2 linked regions of the Niabella yanshanensis genome follow. The protein of the gene in region 1 interacts with the protein of each later gene in a pairwise test. Links are inferred from orthologs where the notes say so. Each region holds a gene or a part of one and is shown on either strand. Other genes may lie near its edges.

Region 1 (3,069 bases):
CAATATAAGGCTGGAAGCAAAAAAAGGCGGGAAATCTGATTTTAAAGATGATGCGGGAGGCATCAAATGCGCGGTGGTGGTTTGTTCTGATAGTGTAGCTTCGGGTAATAAAGAAGACCGCAGTGGAAGGGCTATTTTGAAAAAGCTGCAACAACATAAGGTCACGGCCGCGGCTTACGAGATCATAGCTGATGAAGAGGAAGTTATAGCACAACGAGCTAAAGCGCTGGCAGGGGAGGGGTACCAGTTGATATTATTTACAGGAGGTACAGGGCTAAGTCCCCGGGATGTGACACCTGATGCGATACAGCCTTTGCTGGACCGGGAAATACCCGGTATTATGGAGGCAGCCCGTAACTATGGACAGCAAAGAACGCCCTATGCCATGCTATCAAGAGGGGTAGCTGGTTTTATCAGCGATTCATTGGTGATTACGTTGCCAGGCTCTACCCGCGGTGCCGAAGAAACTATGGATGCCTTATTTCCCTATGTATTACACCTGTTTAAAATAGCAAAGGGAATGCGGCATGACCAGGCTGGGTGATATTACCCTGCGTGCTCCTCCAGTTCCATTAACAAGTTAAACACGGCTTCGTATTTTTGTTCCAGTTGTTTATTTTCTTCTGCAGCCTTTTTATATCCCTGCTCGGCTTCAAGAAACTTGTCTTTATCTGCATAAATAGCCGGGTCGGCCAGTTGTGCTTCCAGGGTTTTCAATAAGGCTTTGTTTTTATTTAATGCCTCCTCTGCCTGCTGAAACTGGCGCTGTTGTTTTTGTAATTCCTTTTTTTGCTCTTTGTTAATGGCCTGGTTTTTCGGAGCAGCTTCTACCGGCTTTTCTTTCACAACAGGGGCGGGAGCAGGTGCTGCATTAGCTTTTTGCTCCCCTTTTTTTGAGGAAGCTACCTGCTTTGCCTGTGCGGCCATTCTTTCATTCCAGGCTACCCATTCATCATATCCACCTTTAAATTCTTTGATCTGGTGATCCACTATCTCCCAGATCTTATTAGCTGTTTTAGAAATAAAATGACGGTCGTGGCTTACGATCACCAGGCTGCCCTCATACTTTTTTAGCGCGTCGATCAGCAGGTCGCAGCTATGCATATCCAGGTGGTTGGTAGGCTCATCCAGCATCAGGAAATTGGCCTTGCTGACAATGGTTTTAGCCAGGGCAACACGTGCTTTTTCTCCTCCACTCAATACCTTTATCTTTTTATCAGCATCGTCTCCGCTAAACAGGAAACAGCCTAGGAGCGTCCTTAATTCAGCATCGGTCATTTGCGCGCCGCAGCTGCGCATTTCATCCAGTATTGTGTTATTGAGGTTCAGTGATTCCAGCTGATGCTGCGCATAAAAGCTTTCATCTACATTATGCCCCCATTTGCGTTCTCCCTCTATGGGTTCAATACCTGCAATAATTCTTAATAAGGTTGATTTTCCCTTTCCGTTTGCTCCAATCAAAGCAATCTTATCACCCCGCTCAATTTCCGCCTTGGCATGATCCAGTATCACTTGTTCTCCAAACGATTTGGAAATATTATCCAGTTCCACCAATACTTTTCCGGGTGTTTTATCCACCCTGAAATTGATCCGGATATTGGGTCTTTCCACGCTTACGTCTTCTATCCGGTCCAGTTTGTCCAGCTTCTTCATGATACTCTGAGCCATTGCGGCTTTGCTGGCTTTAGCACGGAATCTTTCCACCAGGCGTTCGTTCTGCCGGATATAATCCTGCTGGTTCTCAAAAGCCTTTTGCTGCATTTCTATACGTATTTCTTTCTCCGTTTCATAAAACTCGTAGTTACCGTTATATACATGCAGCTCTTTTTGATACAGCTCAATGATCTTGGTAACCATTCGGTTCAGGAAGTATTTATCGTGACTCACTATTACCACCGCACCCTGGTAATGTTGCAGGTATTTTTCCAGCCATTCAATAGACGGAAGATCAAGGTGGTTGGTAGGCTCATCCAATAATAGCAGATCCGGTTTGGCCAATATCATTTTAGCCAGCAACACGCGCATACGCCATCCTCCGCTGAATTCTTTATAAGGCCGGTGCAGATCGGCATTGGAAAATCCTAAACCCTGCAGCACTTCCTCTGTTGTGTGGTGGATATTGTAGCCATCTAAGGTGTCCATTTCGTGCAGCTTGTCCGAATACTCATGCAAAGTTTTTTCATCGCCGGTACGTTCCAGCTCTTTACCCAGTTCTTCAATTTCTTTTTCCAGCTGTATGACTCTTTCAAAAGCGCCTAATGCCACTTGCAGGATAGACTCATTCGTGTCAAAACTTAACAGGTCCTGGTGCAGGTAACCAATAGTTGTATCCCGGCTTTTTTCAACGGTGCCCTTCGAAGGGCTGAAGCCGCCCGTGAGTAATTTCAGCAGGGTAGACTTTCCTGTTCCATTATACCCGATTAACCCGATCCTTTCATTAGGTTGAATGTGCCAGGTAGCATCTTTCACAATTACTCTTGCGCCAAATTCAAACGTCACATTTTGTAAGCCTGCCAGCATAATCTATAATTTTTACTATTTTTGATCTATTGAGCCTGCAAAATTAGCAAAAGCAGGTAGTAACTTAAGCCTTATCATGAAATAAACATAAAAATTATCGGGCTAATTTATTTCGCAGTGATGATAATTTTTATCGTTTATACTATGTGGCCAAAAGCAATAAAGAATCCTACATGAAAAAACTATTTTTGGTTATTTTAGTGCTACTAGCAGCTTTTTTGGTGTATAAATATGCTTTTAAGAAGGATGAGCCTAAAAAGGAAGCGCCTAAGTCCCTGCCGGTAAGCGTACATAGCGATATTTTTAACCAGTCGGTAACAGCAGTTTTAAACAGCTATTACACGCTGTCCGATGCTTTTGTTAACTGGGATTCAACTGCAGTGAATAAGGCCGCCGCCGATTTACAAACGGCTATTAGCAATTTTAAAATAGATGAGCTGAAGAAAGATTCCAGTATCTATGAAACGGCCCTTTTCCCGCTCGATAACAGCAGGAACAGTTTGACGGCCATCCAACAAGGTGCTGGCTGGGAGGAGAAGAGAAGGGCAT
Region 2 (3,382 bases), 2.5 Mb from region 1 along the record:
ATTCAGCCATAAAATGGTAGCCTCTGCCTGCGGATTAAGCATTCATACCGTAAATACGCATATTAAAAAAATATACGAAAAGTTACAGGTGAATTCAGTTGCAGAAGCCGTAGTCAAAGCATTAAACCAAAAATTAATATAAAAATCTCATGTTTAGTTTTGAATATAAGAGGGCGGAATGTCTATTCCGCCCGATATTTTCAAACCAGGTCTTATTGGCTAGCTTCCTAGATCGTAAAAGCTGTATTTACAATTTCTTCCTGCTCTGCCTTATGCACTTTCATAAATCCTGATGCAGTCGACGCACTGGCTTTTCTGCCAATGATACCGTAGTTAATATGTTTCAGGTTCATTTGAAGGAAGGAGGCGGCGCCCATATTCAGGGGTTCTTCCTGTACCCAATACCATACGGCATTCTTGTACTTATTATATAAAGCGGCCAGCTGTTTGCCCGGTAAAGGATATATCTGCTCCAGTCTTACCACTGCTACATCTTTACGTCCTTCTTTCTGTTGTCTTTCCAACAGGTCATAATAAACTTTACCGCTACAGAAAAGCACTTTCTTTACCTCATCTGCCTTCACATAACTATCATCGATTAACTCCTGGAAAGATCCGGTTAAGAAATCTTTTTGGGCTGAATAAGTACCCGGATGACGCAAATTGGCTTTAGGCGCAAAATTGATCAATGGTTTCCTGAAAGGCCATGCCAGCTGTCTTCTTAATGCATGGAAGTAATTTGCCGCTGTAGTGATATTAGTCACTACAATATTCAATTCCGCACAGGCAATTAAAAAGCGTTCCATACGGGCGCTGCTATGCTCGGGCCCTTGTCCTTCGTAACCATGCGGCAGCAACATCACCAGGCCATTCATACGGTTCCATTTTTGCTCGGCACCGGTTATAAACTGGTCAATAATTGTTTGCGCACCATTTACAAAATCTCCAAACTGGGCTTCCCATAACACCAGGGCATTGGGAGAAGAAAGCGCATAGCCATATTCAAAACCTAAAACTGCATTCTCGCTCAACAGGGAGTTAAACATCCTGATCTTACCTTCAGCACCCGGAATGCCCGCCAGCCTGTTATAAGGTTTATCATTCACTTCGTCCCTTAATACGCAATGACGGGAACTAAAAGTACCCCTGCCTACATCCTGGCCGCTCATTCTCACATCTGCACCGTCCACCATCACCGATCCGAAAGCCAGCAACTCAGCGGTAGCCCAGTCCAGCTTAGCTTCTTCATTAAACAATTTCACCTTATCCTTCAGCAGCTTATCCACCTTTTTCAAAGGAGTAAAGCCTTCAGGAATTGTCATAATGGCGTTAAACACCTGGTTAAACTTTTCTTCCGTAATACCTGTTACCGGACTTTTATCGAAATCTGCTTCTGTAGCTTTTCTCAATTGCTTCCACAATAACTCCGGAGTCTGGTAGGTATAAGGTAATGGTCTCTGCTTTACATCATCCAGTCTATCCTGCAGATCTGCCCAGAATTTAGTCTCCATTTCTTTGGCCAGGTCTTTTGCATCTTCTTCACCGTTGTCCAGTAAATACTTTACATATACTTCACGTGGATTCGGATGCTTATCGATTAACGCGTACATGGCGGGTTGCGTGAACTTAGGATCATCACCTTCATTATGCCCGTGCTTACGATAGCATACCATATCGATAAATACATCATCATGGAAAGTGCTCCTGTAACGCGTTGCGATTTCAGCGCATTTTACCACAGCTTCAGGGTCATCTCCGTTTACATGAAACACCGGGCTTTGCGTCATTGCAGCCAATGACGTACAATAGTCGGCACTGCGGGCATCCGAGAAATCGGTGGTGAAACCGATCTGGTTATTGATAATAAAATGTATGGTTCCGCCCACCTGGTAACCAGGTAGTTTCGACATTTGCAGGAGTTCATAAACCACTCCCTGCCCCGCAACTGCCGCATCGCCATGTATCAAAATAGGCAACACTTTATCGTACTGCTCATCGTGTATATTATTGGCGCTACTTCTGGCAAATCCTAATACCACAGGGTCAACTGCTTCAAGATGCGATGGGTTAGGCATTAGCTTCAGATGAATTTTATTGCCACCCGTAGTTTCGATTTCACTACCATAACCCAGGTGGTATTTAACATCACCGCTGCCCATGGTCTGGTTAATCTCGCCTGTTCCTTCAAATTCGCTGAATATTTGCTCGTAAGTTTTTCCTAAAATATTCGCCAGTACATTTAATCGTCCCCTGTGCGCCATACCAATTACCGCTTCCTTTACATCCAGCTCGGCTGATATGTTAATGATCGCATCAAGGGCAGCAATAGTAGTCTCACCACCTTCCAGGGAAAAGCGCTTCTGGCCTACGTATTTGGTATGCAGAAACTTTTCAAACATTACCCCCTGGTTCAATTTCTCAAGAATTCTCTTCTTCTTCTCTAAAGGGAAAGGTTTGGAAAAATTTCTCTCAATTTCATTGGTGATCCAATCTACTTTCTTCTGATCGCTGATGTATTTAAACTCAACACCTACATGGCTGGCATACCAGTTTTGCAGATGCGTAAAAATATTTCTTAAGGTGGTAGTACCCAGGCCAATCAAATTACCTACTTCATATTCTGTATCCAGGTCAGCTTCACTCAAACCGTAAAAGGACAATTCTACATTGGCTCCGCGGTCTTTACGTTTTTTGATAGGGTTAGTATTGGCTAAAAGGTGTCCCTTATTGCGGTACCCCAGGATCAGCCGGTATACTGCAATCTCCTTTCTCCAGTCGTTTTTTCCCGCAGATTTAGTGGCGGCACCATTTTCGGAAACAGCCGCACCATTTTTCCCGGCCAACCCGTTCCCCACTGCAAAATCAAAGCCTTCAAAAAATTTGCGAAAATCAGCATCTACATTTTCAGGATTAGCAACAAACTCATGGTACATATTTTCAATAAACGCAGGTGATGAGTTCGTGATATAAGAAAAGTCTTTCATTATAAATGAATCATTAATATATAAATAATATTTTCAATCTTAAAGTATCCGAGAGTGTTAAAAGACGCTTTAACTATATTTCCGCGAAATTAAGATTTAATTTCTATTGGTCACAATAAAGATGCATAGAAAGCGTTAAAAGATGCTTATTCTTAAGACTTTTTAATGTGTAGGTTTACAGTCCTGTTGGACGATGCGAAACGCACCCTGTAAAAAATTAAAAAAAATTATGGTAGTATCTCTAAAAGTCCTTACCTTTGCCGTCCAAAAATTAGAAATAGATGGCCAATCATAAAGCTACAAAAAAAGATGCGCGTCAGGCAGCTAAACGCCGCGAAAGAAACAGATACTATGGCAAAACTACACGTAATGCTATCAGGGATTTGAAAGCAGCGGAA

The links.
Region 2: the proteins of U0035_RS18675 (region 1) and U0035_RS07945 interact in binary tests that used the Escherichia coli proteins (3 or more experiments, as listed by UniProt). The link is inferred for Niabella yanshanensis from one-to-one orthologs.

What each region holds. Positions count from the first base shown.
Region 1 is NZ_CP139960.1:4,472,839-4,475,907, forward strand. The notes cover bases 34-3,026. They hold U0035_RS18675 (ABC-F family ATP-binding cassette domain-containing protein), read right to left. Parts: upstream 2,521-3,026; coding sequence 547-2,520; downstream 34-546. Other genes in these bases: moaCB (bifunctional molybdenum cofactor biosynthesis protein MoaC/MoaB), read left to right, coding at 34-544; U0035_RS18680 (DUF3347 domain-containing protein), read left to right, coding at 2,694-3,026. Outside these bases: more of moaCB, read left to right, coding at 1-33; more of U0035_RS18680, read left to right, coding at 3,027-3,069. UniProt on the Escherichia coli protein: Genetic data indicate it may be involved in ribosome assembly or function.
Region 2 is NZ_CP139960.1:1,998,103-2,001,484, forward strand. Bases 28-3,333 are described here. They hold U0035_RS07945 (2-oxoglutarate dehydrogenase E1 component), read right to left. Parts: upstream 2,985-3,333; coding sequence 228-2,984; downstream 28-227. Other genes in these bases: U0035_RS07940 (response regulator transcription factor), read left to right, coding at 28-142; rpsT (30S ribosomal protein S20), read left to right, coding at 3,266-3,333. Also shown: more of U0035_RS07940, read left to right, coding at 1-27; more of rpsT, read left to right, coding at 3,334-3,382. UniProt on the Escherichia coli protein: E1 component of the 2-oxoglutarate dehydrogenase (OGDH) complex which catalyzes the decarboxylation of 2-oxoglutarate, the first step in the conversion of 2-oxoglutarate to succinyl-CoA and CO(2).